One region of the Terrisporobacter glycolicus ATCC 14880 genome, then DNA from elsewhere that is predicted to be linked to it. Evidence: a T-box and tRNA genes for the amino acid it is inferred to sense, from the RefSeq annotation. Region 1 holds a T-box; the other holds one or more tRNA genes.

Evidence for each region. A T-box is a leader RNA that pairs with one kind of tRNA and senses whether it is charged. The one in region 1 lies ahead of thrS (threonine--tRNA ligase), so its partner is inferred to be a tRNA-Thr.
Region 2: it encodes a tRNA-Thr, which carries the amino acid that the T-box ahead of thrS (threonine--tRNA ligase) is inferred to sense. The anticodon was not compared.

What each region holds. Positions count from the first base shown of each region.
Region 1 covers NZ_CP117523.1:3,763,232-3,774,918, reverse strand. Annotated here, with positions in the region: gene TEGL_RS18360 (ABC transporter ATP-binding protein) at 1-457, shown strand, start outside; gene TEGL_RS18355 (ABC transporter permease) at 447-1,538, shown strand; gene TEGL_RS18350 (ABC transporter permease) at 1,538-2,473, shown strand; gene TEGL_RS18345 (putative sporulation protein YtxC) at 2,707-3,501, shown strand; T-box leader at 3,559-3,786, shown strand; gene thrS (threonine--tRNA ligase) at 3,841-5,760, shown strand; gene ftsH (ATP-dependent zinc metalloprotease FtsH) at 5,806-7,206, opposite strand; gene infC (translation initiation factor IF-3) at 7,616-8,125, shown strand; gene rpmI (50S ribosomal protein L35) at 8,153-8,347, shown strand; gene rplT (50S ribosomal protein L20) at 8,424-8,780, shown strand; gene TEGL_RS18315 (TrkH family potassium uptake protein) at 8,997-10,364, shown strand; gene TEGL_RS18310 (potassium channel family protein) at 10,394-11,056, shown strand; gene TEGL_RS18305 (TrmH family RNA methyltransferase) at 11,068-11,687, shown strand, end outside.
Region 2 covers NZ_CP117523.1:901,246-912,932, reverse strand. Annotated here, with positions in the region: gene TEGL_RS04570 (APC family permease) at 1-61, opposite strand, end outside; gene TEGL_RS04565 (TetR/AcrR family transcriptional regulator) at 169-879, shown strand; gene TEGL_RS04560 (CocE/NonD family hydrolase) at 983-3,028, opposite strand; gene TEGL_RS04555 (MFS transporter) at 3,033-4,337, opposite strand; gene TEGL_RS04550 (aminoacyl-histidine dipeptidase) at 4,578-6,035, opposite strand; gene TEGL_RS04545 (YfcC family protein) at 6,156-7,568, opposite strand; tRNA gene TEGL_RS04540 (tRNA-Thr) at 7,831-7,905, opposite strand; rRNA gene TEGL_RS04535 (23S ribosomal RNA) at 8,056-10,955, opposite strand; tRNA gene TEGL_RS04530 (tRNA-Ala) at 11,171-11,246, opposite strand; rRNA gene TEGL_RS04525 (16S ribosomal RNA) at 11,341-11,687, opposite strand, start outside.

The sequences.
Region 1 (11,687 bases):
AAAGAAGTATTCTAAAAATGGAATATTAAATACTGAAGCAATTAATAAAAAAGCTGAAGAAATAATTAAAAGATTTGATGTTAGACCAAATGACCTTAATGCTAAGGCAAGAGGATTATCTGGTGGTAACCAACAAAAAGTAATTATAGGTAGAGAAGTAACGAATATAGAAGCTTCTAGAGAAAATAGTCATGAACCACAACTATTGATAGCAACACAACCAACTAGAGGATTGGACGTAGGAGCTATTGAATTCGTTCATAAATCATTAGTTGCTCAAAGAGATGCAGGAAATGGAGTTCTTTTAGTATCATTAGAACTTGATGAAGTAATGAATGTTTCTGACAGAATAGCAGTTATATACGAAGGGCAAATAGTGGGTATATTAGATGCAAAAGATGCAGATGAAAATACACTTGGAATGATGATGGCAGGAGGTGACTGTAATGGAAAATAGCTTAAAAAGTAAGAAAAAATCTTTTATAGATGATGCTGTTAAGTTTTCATTCTTATCAATCCTTCTAGGTTTACTTGTTGGAGCAATAGTTCTTATTATTTCAGGAAACAGTCCTATAGAAGCTTATGGAGCTATGATTGAAGGTATAATTGGAAAGCCCAAATATATAGCATGGACTATAATAAAGGCTACACCATATATTCTTACAGGTCTTTCTATAGCCTTTGCTTTTAAAACAGGATTATTTAATATAGGTGCAGAGGGTCAATTTATAATAGGCGCACTAGTTGCAACAGTAGTGGGCTATAGTATTAACTTACCAGCTATAATTCATATTCCATTAACAATAATTTTAGCAGGGCTTGCAGGAGGACTTTGGGGTTCTATAGCAGGCTTCCTAAAATCTAAGTTTGGGATAAATGAAGTTATAGCAACAATAATGTTAAACTGGATTGCTTTTTACTTAAGTAACTTCATGGTATCAAGTTCGTTTATATCAGTACCCAATAGTGAAGCTTCAGTGAACATACAAGATAGTGCAAGTATAGGTATAGATTGGTTAAAAAGTTTAGTTGGACCAGCTACTAGTGTTAACTGGGGTATAATTATATCAATAGTACTAGTATTTGCAATATGGTTTATATTAACAAAAACTACTTTAGGTTTTGAACTTAGAGCAGTTGGTCACAATAAAGATGCAGCAGAATATGCTGGAATAGATGTTGGAAAATCAATATTAAAATCTATGGCTATAGCAGGTTTATTAGCGGGGGTTGCAGGAGCAATACAAGTTATGGGTGTAACTCATAATATAACAGTTCTTGCAGCACAAGAAGGATATGGATTTGATGGTATAGCTGTTGCATTAATAGCAAACAGTAATCCAATAGGAGTAATATTCTCAGGCTTATTATTTGGTGCATTTAAATATGGTGGAATAAAAATGCAATCTGTTGGAGCACCATCAGAAGTAATAAATATAGTTATAGGATCAATAGTATTCTTCATCGCATTAAGTAATGGATTAAGAATGTTATATATAAAAATGAAACAAAAGAAAACAAAAGGGGGTAATGTATAATGCAAGATTTAGCGATTATAATTAGTACAACGTTAATGTATTCAACTCCCCTTATATATACAGCATTAGGCGGAGTATTTTCTGAAAACTCAGGTATAGTTAATATAGGTTTAGAAGGTATGATGACAATAGGTGCATTTTCAGGTGCAGCAACTGGTTTTATAACAGGTAATCCTTGGTTAGCGTTTTTAGCAGGAGGATTAGCAGGAGCATTCTTTGCATTAATACACGCTTTTGCAACTATTAGTTTTAATGCAGACCACACAATATCAGGTGTTGCAATAAACTTATTGGCGCCAGGTTTTGCTTTATTTGTATCTAAAATAATGTTTGCTGGAGCAACTACAACACCGACAATACCAATGGAAAATAAAATACCAAGAATATTTAATGGTACATTCCCAGCTGGTAGTATATTAGACACAATTTTTAATAATTATGCAACTGTATATCTTGCATTTGTATTAGTAATAGTAGCATACTATGTTTTATATAAAACTAAATTTGGTCTTAGAATAAGATCTGTTGGTGAGCACCCAGGTGCTGCAGATACATTAGGAATAAATGTCTCTAGAGTAAGATATAGTTCAGTTTTAATATCAGGATTTTTAGCAGGGCTTGGTGGAGCTTCAATGTCACTTGCATTAGTTTCTTCATTTAGACCTACATTAGTATCTGGACAAGGATACATAGCTATGGCGGCTGTTATATTCGGAAAGTGGAGACCTCAATGGGCAGCACTTGCTTGTTTATTATTTGGTTTCTCTACAGCGTTATCTGTATACTTTGGAAGTCCAACACTACCATTCACAATAAATGAAAACTTATTATCTATGATACCTTATGTTGTAACATTAATAATATTAGTGTTATTTGTTAAGAGCTCTAAAGCTCCGTCGGCTTTAGGTAACCCTTACAAAAAAGGTGAAAGATAATCAATTAAAAGCTATGGAAATTAAATTTTCATAGCTTTTTTGTGTATTTTTATGTATAGAAAAATATATTTAATTTCAACTTATAAAATTTTAAAAAATGTTTAATAATATAACTATCGGTAAAATTATAAATAATTTATCGGGGTAAAGTGTATTAAAACCATGACAATATATAAAAAACGATGTATTAAACTAGAATAAGTTTCTTTTAATTATTTGGAAGGGGCGATACAATGACAGACAAAATGATGCAAATAAGTTTTTTACCCCAAGATATAGGACTAATTAAAGAATATTTCCATGGAAAGAATTACTCTAAATTGATTAGTTATGATAAAACTTTAGACAGTATATATGTAAATATGTCTAAAATGAAAAGTTGTGACACACTTTGCTCTGGTATTTCAGATTTAATAATAGGCTTAATAAAAGAAAGAGATTTAAAAGAGTACATATGGAAAACTTACACTAATATAAGTGAAGAGGATAAAAAAAGTGTATATAGAGAAGCTGTAAATTTATTTGACAAAAAAGAAGATTTTATAAAAGAAACTATATATAGTAAAGTAAATGAATTTATCATAGAAAATAACGACCTAAATTTAGAAGGATTTGTTAAATTTAGAATGAAAGATTTTATTAGTTATATTTCTATACTAAGTGATATTGCAATGGAAGAACATTTAATAAAAAGAGATAAAAAAGAATTTCTAGATTCTTTAAAATATTTTATCGATATACAAGAAGAAAAGATGGAATTACTTAGAATTACAATTATGAAAGATGGTAACTTTGTCCTGAGTGATGAAAATGGAAGAGAGGTTGAAAATCTTAATAATGAAGAAATTATGAATCTTGCTAGATCAGAAGATTTAAATAACGAAGATATTTTAATAAGTGCAATAATGACATTATGTCCTAAGAAAATAGAAATACTTGATAATTCAAATAATAATAAATCAAAAGATATTATAGAAATGGTAAATCTATTATTTGAAGGGAAGGTAACAGTAATATATAGTAATTAATTATTATATTATGGTTGAATGATAAATATCTATCTGATATAATTAAAGTTAATTAAAAATAATGTGATGAAGAGACAAAGTAAAATAGATAAATTGTTTTACAGAGAAGATGAGCCTTGGCTGTGAGCTTATCAAAAATAATCCTATTTGAAAACTAACTTGGAGCAGAATTTAGTAACATGTATATGTGAAAGTATTCGGTTGACTACCTTATAGTCATCAAGAGGATATGTATATTATATATATCAACTTGGGTGGAACCACGAGATATAGCTCGTCCCAATTTTTATGGGACGAGTTTTTTTATTGTTAAAATAATATATTTTAGGAGGTAAAATTATGATAAAAGTTACATTAAAAGACGGATCAGTAAAAGAATTTGAAAATGAACTTTCTGTTTTAGAAATTGCGAAATCAATAAGTGAAGGTTTAGCAAGAGTAGTCGTTGCAGCATCTGTTAATGATGAAGTAGTAGGACTTGACTATGTGGTTAAGAAAGACTGTACATTAAACTTATTTAAGTTTGATGATGCAGAAGGAAAAGATGTTTTTAGACATACTTCTGCACATATGTTAGCACAAGCTATAAAAAGATTATACCCTAATGCTAAATTTGCTATAGGACCAAGCATAGAAAATGGATTCTACTATGATATAGATTTAGAAGAAAGATTAACTATGGAAGATCTTGCAAAACTTGAAGCTGAAATGAAAAAAATAGCTAAAGAAGATCAAAAACTTGAAAGATTTGAATTACCAAAAGAAGAAGCTTTATCTTGGGCTAAAGAAAATGGTGAAATATATAAAGAAGAGTTAATAAATGATTTACCAGAAGGTGAAATCATATCATTCTACAAACAAGGTGATTTCACTGACTTATGTAGAGGACCGCACTTATTATCTACTAAAAAAGTAAAAGCTGTTAAATTACTTAGTGTAGCAGGTGCTTACTGGCGTGGAGATGAAAAGAACAAAATGCTTCAAAGAATCTATGGTATATCTTTTGAAAAAAATAAAGATTTAGAAGAATACCTACATTTATTAGAAGAAGCTAAGAAAAGAGATCATAGAAAATTAGGTAAAGAATTAGATTTATTCTTTATACCAGAAGAAGGACCTGGATTCCCTCTATTCTTACCAAAAGGTATGGAATTAAAAAATGCTTTATTAAAATATTGGAGAGAAATACATAGACAAGATGGATATGTGGAAATAGAAACTCCTATTATATTAAATAGACACTTATGGGAGACTTCAGGGCACTGGTACCACTATAAAGAAAATATGTACACAGTTCAAATAGATGAACAAGATTTTGCTATAAAACCAATGAACTGCCCAGGTGGTATGTTATTCTATCAAGCAAAACCACATTCTTATAGAGATTTCCCTATGAGAGTTGCTGAACTTGGTAGAGTTCATAGACATGAGTTATCAGGAGCTTTACATGGTCTTATGAGAGTTAGAGCTTTCACTCAAGATGATGCACATATATTCATGTTACCAGAACAAATAAAAGATGAAATAAAAGGTGTTGTAAAACTAATAGACAGTGTATATAAAACATTTGGATTTGAATATCATTTAGAATTATCTACTAGACCAGAAGATTCTATGGGTACTGATGAAGAGTGGGAAACTGCTGAAAATGGTTTAAGAGAAGCTTTAGAAGAATTAAACTTACCTTATGTACTAAATGAAGGTGACGGAGCATTCTATGGACCAAAAATCGACTTCCACTTAAAAGACTGTTTAGGAAGAACATGGCAATGTGGTACTATTCAATTAGATATGCAATTACCTCAAAGATTTGATATATCTTATATTGGACAAGATGGTGAAAAACATAGACCTGTTATGATACACAGAGTTGCTCTTGGAAGTATAGAAAGATTTATAGGAATATTAATAGAGCAATATGCTGGTAAATTCCCAGTATGGTTAGCTCCAACTCAAGTTAAGATACTACCTATATCAGACAAATATATGGACTATGCGAATGAAGTTAAAAAAGCTTTATTTGATGCAGGTGTAAGAGTTGAAATGGATGATAGAGCAGAAAAAATAGGATTTAAAATAAGAGAAGCACAACTTCAAAAAGTACCTTACATGTTAGTTGTAGGAGAAAAAGAAGCTACAGAAAATCAAGTAGCTGTTAGATCGAGAGATAAAGGCGAAATGGGAAGTATGAACTTAAGTGATTTCGTATCTATGGTAGTAAAAGAAGATGAGGAAAGAGTTAATATAGTTGAACAATAATTAATAAAAATAACCTAGGATTTAAATCCTAGGTTATTTTTATTTCTAGCAAGGTTCTTTTTGAATTAATGATTGCAATTCTTCTAAAGTCATAGTTTCCTTGTCGTATAAGTGATTAGCAACAAGGTGTAAATCATTTATATTTTCTTTTAATAATTTTAAAGTTTCCTTATAGCATTGTTCAACAATTTGATTTGCTTCTTTTTGAACTTGTTGTGACATAAAAGATTTTGAGTTGCCTTCTATTGTCATAAAGCCTAATTTGCTCATACCATATTCGCAAACCATTTGATCTGCAATGTCAGTAACTTTCTTTAAGTCATCTTTGGCTCCTGTAGATAAATGATTAAAAATAATTTCCTCTGCAGCTTTTCCTGCTAGTAATATTTTGATTTTTCCTATTAATTCTTCTTTTGTGTAAATATATCTATCTTCATCTGGAAGTTGAAGCACATATCCTAGAGCTTCCCCACGTGGAACGATAGATATTTTTTGTATAGGACAAATATTTACAATGTTGCTGACTAAGGCATGTCCAGCTTCATGGTAAGAAACAATTTTCTTTTCTTTTTCAATTAATACAGAGTTTTTTTGCTCTATACCAGCAATTACTCTTTCTATAGCTTTGTCGAAGTGATAATTTGTTACTTCATTACTATTGTCTCTTACTGCAAATATTGCGGCTTCGTTAGCTATATTCGCTAAATGTGCACCATTAAAACCATGAGTTTTACGAGCTAATAGTTTTAAATCAACATCTTTATGTAATGGTTTATTCTTTGTATGAACTTTTAAAATTTCATATCTACTATTATAGTTAGGTGAATTGATGCGTATATGTCTATCAAATCGTCCGGGTCTTAATAAAGCTTCGTCTAATAAATCTAGTCTGTTTGTTGCACCAACTATTATAATATTGTCATCCTTATTAAAACCATCCATTTCTACAAGTAGTTGATTTAGTGTTTGATCTTTTTCGTTGTTGCTTTCAGAATGTCTTCTAGCTCCTATGGCATCAATTTCATCAATAAATATAATACTTGGAGCTTCTTTTCTAGCTTTTTCGAAAAGAGTTCTTACTCTTTTAGCACCTACACCAACGTATTTTTCAACAAATTCAGAACCTGTTACATTAAAGAAAGATGAATCTGTTTCTCCGGCAACAGCAGATGCTAGAAGTGTTTTTCCTGTACCAGGAGGACCATAAAATAATATTCCTTTTGGTATTTTGGCACCCATTTTTATATATTTGTCAGGAGACTTCATAAAGTCTACAACTTCGAATAATTCTTCTTTTACTTCATCAAGTCCTGCCACATCTCTAAATGTGGTTTTGGGTTTACTGCTACTATGATCTTCAGAGCAGTTTTCTTTTTCCAGTTTTGTTTGAGCAAATACAGGGACTGGATTATTGATTTTTTTTAAAAAATTATTTATAATATTCATGTTAAACCACCTTTGAGGGATATAATTATTACTTACTTTATATTTTCCAAAGATGTAAAAATTTATTATAAAAATTTCAAAAAATAAACTTTTACATTAAGAGTATTGTCATAAAAGAGATCTTAGAAACAGAAAAATTATAAATTTAATATATAGAAAAAAATTATAAGAAAATAGTTGACAAATAACTCAAATAAGCGTATATTATATGGAGTAGTGATTAAAACTACAAAATAATTAGTAAAACAAGAAGAAGTCCGTTCTCGCCTTACGCCACAGGTTAGTAAGGTTAATATAAGTTTAGTTTATGTGTATTTCATAAACTAAGAGTAATTTTGACTTATATAGCGGATGATATTCAATCATTCGCTTTTTATTTTTATATAAAACAATTTGGAGGTGTCCTACAATTAGCAAAGAATTATCAATCAATGATCAAATAAGAGATAAGGAATTAAGAGTTATTTCAGAAACTGGTGAGCAGTTAGGGATTATGTCTTCTAGAGAAGCTCAAGCTATGGCAAATAGTAAAAACTTAGATTTAGTGAAAATATCACCAAATGCTAAGCCACCTGTTTGTAAAATAATGGACTATGGTAAGCATAAGTATGAACAATCTAGAAAAGAAAAAGAAGCTAGAAAAAATCAAAAAACTATAACAGTTAAAGAAATAAGACTTAGACCAGGTATAGAAGCTAATGATTTAAACACAAAAGCTAATAATGCTATAAAATTCCTTAAAAAAGGAGATAAAGTAAAAGTTGAACTTCGCTTTAGAGGAAGAGAACTTGGACATAAAGATATTGGTAAAGAAGTTATGCTTAAATTTATCGATATAGTTAAAGAGTTTGGAGAACCAACAAAAGCCCCAGCATTTGAAGGGAATAACATGGTTGTAATTATAGATCCAAAAAAATAGATGATTAACTGAGAGGAGGAATTTATCATGCCAAAAATGAAAACTCATAGAGGAGCAGCTAAAAGATTCAAGAAAACTGGAAGCGGAAAATTAAAGAGAGCTAAAGCTTTCAAAAGCCATATATTAACTAAGAAATCAGCTAAAACTAAAATGAACTTAAGACAATCTGCTATTGTTACAAAAGGTGATGCTGAAAGAATAGCACAATTATTACCATACTAAGAAGTAATTAATTCAATTTAAGTGATAGAATCGAAAATAAAAGACAATACACATAAGAATAAAGGAGGTCATGAACATGGCAAGAGTAAAAAAAGCGATGAACGCTCGTAAGAAGCATAAAAAAGTGTTAAAACTTGCAAAAGGATTCAGAGGATCTAGAAGCAAATTATATAGACCAGCTAATAATTTCGTAATGAAAGCATTAAAAAATGCTTATATAGGTAGAAAGTTAAAGAAGAGAGACTTCAGAAAACTTTGGATACAAAGAATAAACGCAGCTGCTAGAATGAATGGAATATCTTATTCAAGATTAATGAATGGATTAAAATTAGCAGGTGTTGAGGTTAACAGAAAAATGTTATCTGAAATGGCAATAAATGATCCACAAGGATTTGCTAAATTAGTAGAAGTTGCTAAAGCTAAATTAGCTTAATAGCTTCATATTATAATGAATACTAAGCATCTATAAGAGACAATAGTCGTTTATAGGTGCTTTTTTGCATAGATATCTTAAATTGCTAGAATAATAATATAAAAGGTTAAAAATAATTAATATAGTATAATGTTGTTATTAACTAGTAATTGTTTTATAATATTGTGATAGTTAAAATTCTTATAAATGAAGGAGGGGTAGACAGAATTGAAAACCATGTTGAAAAAGCTACTTATAAAAGCAAATACTATGAAGCCAGCACAAGTAATGGTTATAGGATTTGGGGTAGTAATATTATTTGGTGGACTTATATTAAATTTACCCATAGCTGCAAAAAGTGGTAAAAGTGTCGGACTTTTGAATGCACTATTTACATCCACTTCTGCCGTATGTGTTACAGGATTGATTGTAGTAGATACGAGCACTTACTGGAATGAATTTGGTCAACTTGTTATTATAAGCTTAATTCAGATTGGTGGATTAGGATTTATGACTATGGCAACCATGTTTTCTTTATTAACAGGAAAGAAAATAAATTTAAGAGAAAGATTACTAATACAAGAATCACTAAATCAAAGAGACTTGTCAGGTCTTGTAAAACTTACGCGATACATAATTATGATGACCGTTACTATTGAAGGTATAGGAGCCTTATTGCTATCTATTGTATTCATTCCTAAGCTGGGATTAATAAAGGGTATATGGTACAGCGTATTTCATTCCATATCAGCATTTTGTAATGCTGGGTTTGACTTAATGGGACCAATATCAGGGGAGTACTCATCTTTAATGTATTTTGTTGATAACTCATTAATAAATCTTGTGATCTGTGGGTTAATTGTACTTGGAGGGATAGGTTTCCCTGTCTTATTAGATGTAATAAATAATAAAAAATACTCTAAACTAAATGTACATTCTAAAATAGTTATAAACACTACTGCAATACTTATTGCTATAGGATTTTTATTCATATTTATTGTAGAGTTTAATAATAAAGGAACTCTAGGTGAACTTAGTATGAAGGAAAAATTATTATCCTCATTATTCCAATCAGTAACACTTAGAACAGCTGGATATAGTACTATAGATTTAACTTTACTAAAAGAGAGTACACTATTCTTAATGATAATTTTAATGCTTATAGGTGCGTCTCCAGCATCAACAGGTGGAGGTCTTAAGACAACTACAGTTGCTACTTTATTTTTAACAGTAAAATCATTTATTTTAGGCAAAGAAGATATAGAAGTTTATCAGAGAAGAATAAGTAGTACAACGGTTAGAAAATCACTAGGTATTTTCTTTATAGGTGTATTTGTAGCACTATTTGGTACATTAATGCTTACTATAGTGAGTCCAGGATTTTCACTACTTGAATCTGCTTTTGAAGTAGTATCGGCATTTGCTACTGTAGGATTAAGCCTAGGAGGATCGCCTACACTAACATCATTTGGAAAAATAATAATAATGATATTAATGTTCTTAGGAAGAGTAGGATCTCTTACTATTTTCATAGCATTACTTTCTAGAAGCAATAAAATAAAATCAAAAGTTAGATATGCAGAAGGAAAGATAATAGTAGGATAATAATTATAAGCTTGAAAGGATGAAAATTTATGAAACAATATATAGTTATAGGGTGTGGAAGATTTGGTTCATCTCTAGCCACAACTATGAATTTATTAGGTCATCAAGTTATGGCTATAGATAAAAGTGAAGAAATAATTCAAAATTTATCAGATAAGGTTACTCATGTGGCAGCAGTAGACGTTACAGATGAATATGCTTTAAGGTCATTAGGATTAGGTAATTTTGACGTGGCTATAATAGCAATAGGATCAGACATAAGAGCATCCATAATGGCTACTCTTATAGCAAAAGAAATGGGTGTAGAGCAAGTAGTATGTAAGGCTAAGGATGAATTGCAAGCAAAAGTCTTATACAAAATAGGAGCAGACAGAGTTGTATTCCCAGAACGAGATATGGGTATAAGAGTTGCTCATAACTTAGTATCAGATAATATATTGGACCATATAGAATTAGATCCAGAATACTCTATAATGGAAATTGTAACACCTAATAAATGGATAGGTAAAACATTAATAGAGCTTGACTTGAGAGCCAAATATGAAATCACAATTTTAGCTATTAAAGATGGAGACAACATAAATGTTATACCTTCACCACAAGAACAACTACAAGAAAATAGCATTTTAGTAGTAATAGGAAAAAATAGTAATATAAGTGCTATTGTTGCCAAAGATAAAAATTCAAAATAGGAGAATATATAATGCCTATAAACATAAGTAGTAAAGATAATGAAAAAGTTAAGTATACGAAATCATTATTAAAAAGTAAAAATAGACAAAAGGAATCAAAGTATATAATAGAAGGATATAGAATTTTAACTTTAGCCATAGAATGCAATGCAGACTTAGATTATGTATTTATAAATGAAACTTTTGAAGAAAGAGAAGAATATAAAAACTTTTTAAATATATTAGAAGAAAAGAATATTAAAATATTTAAAACTAGCAATAAAATATTTAAAGAGTTGGTAGACACAGAAAATACACAAGGTATCTTAGGTGTAATTAGGTTTAAAGAGAAAAAAATTGAACATAATATTAATTATGAAGATAAATTTGTATTAATACTAGATAGAATACAAGATCCTGGTAATATGGGAACTATAATAAGGACAGCAGATGCAGCAGGCGTAGATGCAATAATTACATTAAAAGGTTGCGTAGATATATACAATCCAAAAGTGATTAGATCAACAATGGGTTCCATTTTTGACATGAAAATCATACATTGTACTCAAGAAGAATGTTTACAAGAATTAAGATTAAAGGATTTTAAAATGGTTTCTAGCTACCTTAATACTGACAATTACTATCACGAGAC
Region 2 (11,687 bases), 1.2 Mb from region 1:
CATATAGTGCAGACACATTCATAAAAATTAAACTACTTAATCCAATTTTCTTTTTTGACATTTAGATCACCTCTATATTGTTAATAAATTTACTTTTATTAGTTACTTTGTTACTATTTTAGTGTTATACTAATATAACAATAATCTATAAAAAGTAGGGTTTGATATATGAATAATAGTAATAATAAAACTAGTATTAAAAAGAAGACTACATATACCACAATTACAAAGTTAATGGATGCTACTCAAGCTATAATTGACGAAAAAAGTGTTAACTCTGTAACAATCCGTGAAATTGCAAGCCGCTCTGGGTTTAATAGTGCAACAATATATAAACATTTTAAAAACCTTGATCATTTAATCTTTTTTGTTTTAATTAAATATACAGAAGAATATAACCAAGCTCTTACTGAGTATGTTAAAAACGCAACCTCTTCTATAGATTTTTTCCTAAGAGGATGGGAATGTTTCTTAATATATTCATTTAAAGATCCTGATATTTATTATAAGTTATATTTCACCAATTTAGATAACGATGATTCAACTTATATGGATGAATATTACAAGATATTTCCTTATGACCATAAAAATCTTAATTATGTTTTATCCAATATTTTATTTAACAAAAGTATTTCAGATCGTAACACAATTATACTTGACCCATGTGTCAAAGATGGTTACTTTAATGCTGATATAATAACTGAATTAAGCGAAATACAAATGTATATATACGAATCCCTTATTGCTCGTGTTAGTAAAAATAAAATGACTAGTGAAGTAGCTATGTATAAAGGTCTAAAATATATATATCATATAACAAAAAAATACTCAAATATTGATTTCACTTATGTAAGCCCAAAGTACGGAAATATTGAATAATGCCTAAACAATTTGTTTATTATAAAATTTGCTACCAATAAAATATTGGTAGCAAATTTATTTTTATCTAAAATCCATTTATCTTTATTTAAATATGTTTTTCTTAAAGCCCATTTCTCTTTACTTTAAAATCATATTCTCTTTCAAAGACTTGTTCTTCATTTAACTTAATTTTCATGTGACCTGTTATATAGAAGTTATCCATATCAGAACTTTGAGTAACAACTATATCTGCATCTGTCATCCAACCTTCTCTTCCTAATTTCATTTGTTGGTAAATTGTGTATTTAGCTGACAATGGATCTCCATTTGTTAAAGTTAATTCTCTCTTTAAGTTATGTTCAACCATTACATCAACTTCATCAAATCTGTAAACTCCTTCACCGAAAACTCCACCAACACCATCTGTAATACAAGTCCAAGTGTCAGTTAATATATCATAAGATACACTTCTATCAACTCTACCTTCTGATAAGAAAGTAGTAGGAGTAAGAGCCGCACACTCAGGGTTCATATTTGGTCCTACGGAATCAGAACCATTGAACTCTGGTAATATAAATTTAGCTGTTGATAAATCTAAGCTTAATGTGGCATCTTCAGGCATAGGCCAGAACATTGGCCAAAATGTAGTTGCTAAAGATAATCTTATACGATGTCCTTTAGGAAATTTATGACCACAGCAGTCAAGTCCTACAAAAGCCTTAACTTTTTCTCCTGGAGTTAATTCTACAACTTTTCCATGACCTTCAAGATGAGTTAAATTCATAACCCCGTATGAAACTCTAGTAACAGCGCCATCTTCATCCACATCAGATAATTGTGCAAATAACATAGCTTTCTTCTTATCGCTAGCTAATTCTACTTCAAATTTAGGATATCCTACTATTTCTAAATCTTCTCCTAATACATCTGTTTCAAATACTACAGCCATTCCATCATCTAACCTTTGGTCAGATGGACTTTCTCCAGGTACACCTGCACCCATCCATTCACCAGATAATAGTCCATGATTTTGTGGAGTTTTTATTTTAATTATTTCTTCTTTTTCATTTTCTTCATTTAATAATTTTCCATATGTTAAATTAAATACTTTTTTAGAAACATCTTTTGAAGGCCAGTTTTCAAGTCCTACCCATCTACCTTCACTAACATGTTGAATACAAGATGGTTTCATATGGTCCTCTAACCAAATATCTACCATTGGTCCATCTAAAGTATCTGTTTCTTTTCCTTTTAACCAGTGATCCCACCATTTAGTTGCTTCTTGTAAGAATCCCATAGCTGGTCCAGGAGCTCCATCATGTGCATATACGTGAGCCCATGGTCCTATTATTGCTTTTCTTGGAACACTTAAACCTTCCATAAGTGTTAACACTGAATTTTGATAAGAATCAGCCCATCCATCTACTGCAAATACTGGAATTTCTATTGCTGAATAATCTTCACAAACAGAACCATGCTTCCAATATTCATCTCTAGTTTGATGCTCTAACCATTGTCCAGCTCCTAAAGGCTGTTCTTCTAGTCTTTTTAACCAATCTGCTTTCCATCTCTCACCAACTACATGAGGATCAATTGGTCTGCATTGGTAAGCTAACATTATAGCCCCCCACCAGAAGTTATCATTTAATACACATCCGCCTTTGTAGTGTATATCTTGATTATATCTATCATCAGTAAATCCTACTGTTATTATCGCTTTTAATGCAGGTGGTCTTCTTGCTGCAACTTGTAGTGAATTAAATCCACCCCATGATTTTCCCATCATACCTACGTTTCCATCACACCAAGGCTGCTTACTTATCCAATCTATTACTTCTAGTGCATCATCTTGTTCTTGAAGAAGATATTCATCTCTCAATAAACCATCAGATTCTCCTGTTCCTCTCATATCAACTCTAACTACAACATATCCATTTCCTGAGAAGTATCCATGCATAGGCTCATCCCTAGCCCTTGTACCATCAGTTTTTCTGTATGGTATGTACTCTAATATTGCTGGTAATGGCTTCTCGCTTACCCCTTCTGGAAGCCATATTCTTGAACTAAGATTTGTTCCATCTGATAATGTGATCCATTGATTTTCCACTACATTAACTTTGTAAGGTAAATCTGTTCTTATTTTTTTTTCTTTTACTTCTACTGGCATGTTACTATTCCCCCTGTGTCTTAGATTTTTTGTTGAAATTGTTACCATATTTTTTTATCCATATAAAACAGAATATTGCTCCTATTGTTGCCACTACAGCCATCCCTATAAAATACATATGATAGCCTGTTACACCAGAAAATGCATCTAGTGTTTTACCTGCAGCTAATGGACACAATACTTCTGGCAGATAACCTAATGTTGAAACTAAGCCAATTGCTACTCCTGATTTTTCTAAAGGTATTCTTCCTTCAGAAAGTAATGAAAAATATATTCCAAAGTTTGAATACATTGCTAGATAAATTATTATACAAGCAAATATTAACATTCCAACTTGTAGCGAACCTTGTAATGAAGAAGCTAAAACTAAAATTAATGTACCTACTGCCATGGCTAAGAATCCAACTAACATTGTTTGACCTTTTCCAAATTTATCAGCTAAGCATCCTCCTGCTACTGATGATACTGGTCTTATATATTGTGCTAATACAGTAATTATTGCTGCAAAAACTGCAGAGGCACCAATTACATTTGATGCATATGGAGTAAAATAATAAAATGATATATTAAATACATAAGTTGAAAACGTTATTATTATAACCATCCATACAGCTGGCATTTTTATAACTTCTAACATATCTTTTAATTTTAATGATTGTGTTTTCTCTTTATTATCCTTTTCTGGCTCTTTTAACACAATTGCTAATATTATTGCACATACTATTGGACATACTGAGTAAAAAATAATAATCCAGTTTAATCCTAAGTTAGGTGCTGCTTTTGCTTGGAAAAATCCAAATATAGCAGTTGCTATAGCAAGATGCCCTGCATTAACAACTCCTCTACCACCTTCAAATATACCATATACTCTACTTTGTTCATCATCATTTCCTAAAGTTCTCATAACCTTCATAAGAGGAGGCCAAAACATTAATAATGATGTAAATCCCCATAATCCGTAAAGGATAACTAAACCTTCAAAAGAATTTACCACTAAGTGTAAAAATCCACCTAACCCAGTAGCTACTAGAGAAATTATTAACAATTTCTTTGCTGGAAACTTATCAGCTAATACTCCTCCAATAAAATATGAAACTAAACCTAAAAGACCATATGCACTACCTAAAGCTCCCATTTGAACATTATTAAGATTATACACAGACATATAGTCATTGTAATAATAGTTTCTAAAATACGGCATGGCATAAATTATTGAACCTGCAAAAGCTAGTATACATATTGTAAATAAGTTCTTTTTAAGTCCCGATTTAACCTTGCTTGACGATGATATATTAGTTGCTTGTGACATATAACCACCCTATTTTAACCTTTTCTTTTTATTTTTTATTTTTGGTAATCATGATTACTTTTCTTAAGCAAAGTATAACACCATCACTTAATAATTGCCATATTTTTTTGTTATTTTTTTATTTATTTTAATCATGTTTACATTTAAATTTTATTTGACATATTATTTTTTTCAAAATTATTTATATTTCAATAATTTTTGTGCACAAAAAAAGCGCCAACTTAAGTTGACGCTTTTTAATTATTTTATATTTTTTAATATAGCAACAAGATATTTCCAAGTTCTCTCAGTTGATGGTATATCTAAATGCTCATTTGGTGTATGAACATCGAACAAGTTTGGTCCTATTGATATTGCTTGTGCTCCTTTTATTGCATCTAGTAATAATCCACATTCTAATCCTGCATGTATTGCAACTATTTCAGGTTTTTTACCCATTAATTCTTCATATGTATTCACACAAATTTTCTCCAATTTGGAGTCTTTTGCATATTCCCACTCTGGGTAATCATCCATTAAATCTAATTTAACTCCTAATTTATTACATAATAAAGTCATTCTATTGTTTAAATCGTCTTTTAAACTTTTTACTGAACTTCTAGTAGCAAATTCAAATACAAAGTTTTCTTCATTGTTAGAAATAACACCTAAGTTAGTAGAACTTTCAACAAGTCCTTTAATATCCATACTCATTGTTTGGATACCTCTTGGCATTAAATTAATTAATTCAATTATACTTTCTTTGCACTTATCATTTAAAGCCTTATCATATACTGATTCGTGTTTTTCAAATTCTATTGTCACATCTGGATCTGAAGTTTTATATTCATTTTTGAATACTTTTAAAGTATTGTTTATTTCTTTTTCTAAGTTACTTTCATCATTGCTATTTACAAGTATTATACATTCTGCCTCACGAGGAATAGCATTGTTTTTAAGTCCACCTTCAACAGATACTAAATCAAATTCTATATTACAAACATTAGAAATATGATTTAGAAGTCTGCCCATCAGCACATTAGAGTTAGCTCTTTGCTTGTCTATTTCCATCCCTGAGTGTCCACCAAGAAGGCCTTTTATATCTATTTTGTAAGCTGATTTTTTATTTTCAACAGCCTTATATTCTTTATCAACTGTTACAACTGCAGTAACACCACCTGCACAACTTACAGTTATTGTTCCTTCTTCTTCTGAGTCAATGTTTATTATATATTTCCCTTCAAATAATTCACCTTTTATGTTCATTGCACCATTCATAGTTTCTTCTTCATCTGCTGTGAAAATAACTTCTAAAGCTGGATGTTCTATATCATCTGATGCAAGTAAAGCAAGACCCATAGCTACTGCTATTCCATTGTCTGCTCCTAAAGTTGTATCTGTAGCATATAAGTAATCTCCATCTACTCTTAATTCTATTGGATCTTTTGTGAAATCATGTTCTTTTCCTTTATTTTTTTCACAAACCATATCCATATGTCCTTGAATTATAACAGTAGGTGCATTTTCATATGATTTAGTAGCTGGCTTTTTAATTAAAACATTTAAATTTTCATCTTGTACTACTTCCAACCCTAATCGTTTTCCTTCACTAGTTAGGTAATCACTAATTCCTTGTTCATTTCCTGAACCTCTAGGTACTTTTGATATTTCTGCAAAATAATTAAATACTAATTCTGGTTGTAAATTTTCTATTTTCATTTTAATTCTCCTTTTAATTAAAAAGATTTAAAGAGAAAACATTTAAGTTTTCTCTTTTATTTGTAATTTTTTAATTTATATTATTTATTCTTTTAAGTTTTTTATAATATCAATTCTTTATTATACTAACATCATAGCTAAGCATAAGATTATTGATGATGATATAAATATTGCAACTAAAACTTTACTTACAAATTTAACCCATGTAGCATAATCTACTTTTGCTATAGCTAAAGCTCCCATTATTACACCACTTGTTGGTGTTACTAAGTTAACTAATCCACTACCTGCACTGAATATAGATATTATTAATTCAGCTTTGAATCCTAAAGATACTGCTAAAGGACCAAATATCGGCATTGATAAACCAGCTAAACCAGAAGTTGATGGTATAAAGAATGATAATACCATATATATTAAGAATGCTGCTATTGTAAATACTATAGGTGACATTCCATTTAACATTGATGACGCATGATTTAGTACATAATTATCTAATCCAGTAGTACTCATCATTACTGATATACCTTTAGATACACCTATAACTAGTGCAACTCCAACCATATCAGCAGCTCCATCCATAAATGATCCTACAATATCTTTTTCACTCATTCTGTAAACTACACCTATAATAATTGCCATTATTACAAACCACATACCTAATTCAGAGAACCACCAGTGACCTAGTGAAGATCCTGTTAAGAATGATGTATTTGCAAATATTGTTACTCCAAACTCTTCCCAAGGAATTACTGCTGCTACCATTACTAAAAATGTTAAAGTAAATAATCCAAGAACTATTCTTCTCTTAGTAGTAAATTCTACTACTTCTTCACTTTTATCATTTCCTATAAATGCGTCATGTGCTTCTTTTATTTCTCTTTCTGATAATATTGAAGCATTTTTATCTTTTTGAACTTTCTTCGCATATTTCATAACGAAGTAGATAGATATTAATAATGATGATAACCATAAAGCTACTCCAGTTCCTATAACTATTACCTGGTTAACTTCGATTCCTACTCCATTTAAAGCTCCTATACTAGTTGAAACTAAGAACGGGTTTACAGTAGAGCCTAAAACTCCACTACCTGCTCCAAGTATAATTGTGCCTACTGAAACTAATGGGTCAAATCCTGCAACTATCATAGTTGTTGTAACTAATGCAGCAAATGCTATAGTTTCTTCTGCCATACCAAAACTAGTTCCTCCTAAAGAGAATATTAACATAAGTACTGGTATTAATATTAATTCTTTTCCTTTTAATTTGGCAACTACATTTCCTATTCCTGCATCTAATGCTCCTGTTTTTGCTGTTACTCCTAAAAAACCACCTATTAATAAAACAAATATTGCTATTTCAATAGCCTCGTTTAAACCGTTTATCGGTGCCATAACTAAATCTGAAAATTTAGCTGCCTTAACTCCTGGTATAAATTGTGTTGCTAATGCTATTATTGCTGTAATAATTAATAACACGGTATAAGCCGATGGCAATGTAAATGATTTTTTCTTTTTATCTGGTTTACCCATTTTTCAATCTCTCCTTTTATGTCATTTTTAACAAACATTTTCTTTTTAAAGTCAAGTTGTTTCTATTTTCGACATATTTTGTTGAATATTTTTATTTTATATAAATAATACCATATTTCGTCAAAAATTTACATAGAAATTTTTTCCATTTTATTCCAAAACAAATCTAAAAATTATAAATTTTCATAATTATTAAAATTTGTTTTTCCTTTTTATTTTATTTTTCACACAAAAAAAACTAGGCTTTTGCCTAGTTTATTATTGGAGCTGGTGATAGGAATCGAACCTACAACCTGCTGATTACAAGTCAGCTGCTCTACCGTTGAGCCACACCAGCTAATCAAGTTTCTGTTATACTAATTAGTTAATTAGTACTTTCAAAACTGCTAACATTTAATGTTTTCATTAACTATTTTTAGCAACTAAAATCTTCCTTATAATTATATAATCAAAGATTTAGTTGGCGATATAAACCTTTAGGTTTATTTTGGTCAAGTCCTCGACCTATTAGTATCAGTAAGCTACATATGTTACCACACTTCCACCTCTGACCTATCAACCATGTAGTCTTCATGGGGTCTTAACCTTACGGTGGGAAATCTTATCTTGAAGTAGGCTTCGCGCTTAGATGCTTTCAGCGCTTATCCTTTCCGTACTTAGCTACCCAGCTATGCCCTTGGCAGAACAACTGGTACACCAGCGGTACGTCCATCCCGGTCCTCTCGTACTAAGGACAGGTCTCCTCAAATTTCCTACGCCTGCGACGGATAGGGACCGAACTGTCTCACGACGTTCTGAACCCAGCTCGCGTACCACTTTAATGGGCGAACAGCCCAACCCTTGGGACCTACTACAGCCCCAGGATGTGATGAGCCGACATCGAGGTGCCAAACCTCCCCGTCGATGTGGACTCTTGGGGGAGATCAGCCTGTTATCCCCAGGGTAGCTTTTATCCGTTGAGCGATGGCCCTTCCATGCGGTACCACCGGATCACTAAGTCCGACTTTCGTCCTTGCTCGACCTGTATGTCTTGCAATCAAGCTCTCTTCTGCCTTTACACTCTACGTACGATTTCCGACCGTACTGAGAGAACCTTTGAGCGCCTCCGTTACTCTTTAGGAGGCGACCGCCCCAGTCAAACTGTCCACCTGACAGTGTCCCACTACCTGATTCAAGGCAGCTGGTTAGAATCCCAGTACTACAAGGGTGGTATCCCAAGGATGGCTCCACACAGACTGACGTCCATGCTTCATAGCCTCCCACCTATCCTGTACATGTAGCACCGAGACTCAATGTCAAGCTACAGTAAAGCTCCATGGGGTCTTTCCGTCCTGTCGCAGGTAACCGGCATCTTCACCGGTATTACAATTTCACCCAGTCTGTTGTTGAGACAGTGCCCAAATCGTTACGCCTTTCGTGCGGGTCGGAACTTACCCGACAAGGAATTTCGCTACCTTAGGACCGTTATAGTTACGGCCGCCGTTTACTGGGGCTTAAGTTCACTGCTTCGGTTACCCTAACAGATCCCCTTAACCTTCCAGCACCGGGCAGGCGTCAGCTCCTATACATCGTCTTGCGACTTAGCAGAAACCTATGTTTTTGGTAAACAGTCGCTTGGGCCTATTCTCTGCGGCCATGTTTCCATGGCACCCCTTCTCCCTAAGTTACGGGGTCATTTTGCCGAGTTCCTTAACAACAGTTCTCTGGCTGGCCTTAGGATACTCTCCTCACCCACCTGTGTCGGTTTGCGGTACAGGCACCTTTAACCTCGATAGAGACTTTTCTCGACAGTGTGAAATCAGCTACTTCGCTACTAAATTTCGCTCCGCATCGTACTCCAGCATTATTCAGGCGGATTTGCCTACCTGAACTGCCTCAATACTTGCCCGCACATAACCAACAGTGCGGTTAGCTTATCCTACTGTGTCATCCCATTTCTCAAACGGTTATTGGTGGTACAGGAATATCAACCTGTTGTCCATCACCTACGCCTTTCGGCCTCGGCTTAGGTCCTGACTAACCCAGGGCGGACGAACCTTCCCCTGGAAACCTTGGGTTTACGGCCTGTGGGATTCTCACCCACATCTCGCTACTCATGCCAACATTCTCACTTCTATACAGTCCACATCTCCTTACGGTAATGCTTCAATCCATATAGAAAGCTCTCCTACCCATCATAAATGATGCCGTAGCTTCGGTAGTACGTTTTAGCCCCGGAAATTTTCGGCGCAGGATCACTCGACCAGTGAGCTATTACGCACTCTTTAAATGAGTGGCTGCTTCTAAGCCAACATCCTGGTTGTCTGTGCAATCCCACATCCTTTACCACTTAACGTACATTTAGGGACCTTAGCTGACGATCTGGGCTGTTGCCCTTTTGACTATGAATCTTATCACCCACAGTCTGACTCCCAAGCATAAGAATACGGTATTCGGAGTTTGATAGTCTTCGGTAAGTGCAATACCCCCTAGGACATTCAGTGCTCTACCCCCGTTTCTCTAAATCTTGAGGCTAGCCCTAAAGCTATTTCGGAGAGAACCAGCTATCTCCGGGCTCGATTGGAATTTCACCGCTATCCACAGGTCATCCCCGAGCTTTTCAACGCTCGTGGGTTCGGTCCTCCACGAAATTTTACTTTCGCTTCAACCTGCCCATGGATAGGTCGCCCGGTTTCGGGTCTACGTCAACTAACTATACGCCCAGTTAAGACTCGCTTTCGCTGCGGCTCCACACCTTAAGTGCTTAACCTTGCTAGGTAACGTAACTCGTTGGCCCGTTCTACAAAAAGTACGCAGTCACACAAATAATGTGCTCCTACAGCTTGTAAGTGTAGGGTTTCAGGTTCTCTTTCACTCCCCTCCCGGGGTTCTTTTCACCTTTCCCTCACGGTACTATACGCTATCGGTCACTAGGTAGTATTTAGGCTTGGAGGATGGTCCCTCCTGCTTCCCACAGGGTTTCACGTGTCCCGTGGTACTCTGGATCATATCTGAAGTCTTCTTGTTTTGACTACGTGGCTTTTACACTTTATAGCGGAGCTTTCCAACTCTCTTCGTCTACAATAGCCTCTTCGTTATGATATGTCCGCAACCCCAGTGAAGAAAACTTCACTGGTTTGGCCTGTTCCGCGTTCGCTCGCCGCTACTTACGGAATCGAATTTCTTTCTCTTCCTCCGGGTACTTAGATGTTTCAGTTCCCCGGGTTCCCCTCGCATAGCTATGTATTCACTATACGATACTTAGACATTACTCTAAGTGAGTTTCCTCATTCGGAAATCTTGGGATCACAGTTTACGTGCAACTCCCCCAAGCTTATCGCAGCTTATCGCGTCCTTCATCGGCTCCTAGTGCCAAGGCATTCGCCCTACACCCTTAATAACTTGACCAGTTATTAAAAATTAGCGCCAAAGTCTTTGTCTTCATATACATTCAGACAAATCCCTTTGCTTAAAGTTGATATTTTTAAAAGTTATCTTCTTCTTTATATAATGTCATATCACTAAATGTTATGCAGTTTTCAAAGTACTATTTTTATTTTTAGCCATTTTTTAAAATTTTTTTATATAATTTTTCCCTTATAATATAAAATGACACAAAAATATGGTGGAGATGAGGAGGATCGAACTCCTGACCCCTTGCGTGCAAGGCAAGTGCTCTCCCAGCTGAGCTACACCCCCATGTAAAGATACATTAGTGATTAAAAACCGCTAATGTATTTATATGAGAAAGTAAAAAACTCTCAAAATTAAACAGTAGGTTAATTCTCCCTAGAAAGGAGGTGATCCAGCCGCACCTTCCGATACGGCTACCTTGTTACGACTTCACCCCAGTTATTGATTTCACCTTCGACACTCGCTTCCCAAAAGGGTTAGCTAAGTGGCTTCGGGCGCCCCCAACTTCCGTGGTGTGACGGGCGGTGTGTACAAGACCCGGGAACGCATTCACCGCAGCATTCTGATCTGCGATTACTAGTAACTCCAGCTTCATGTAGGCGAGTTTCAGCCTACAATCCGAACTGAGAATGGCTTTAAGGGATTAGCTCGGCCTCACGACTTGGCTGCCCTCTGTACCACCCATTGTAGCACGTGTGTAGCCCTAAGCATAAGGGGCATGATGAT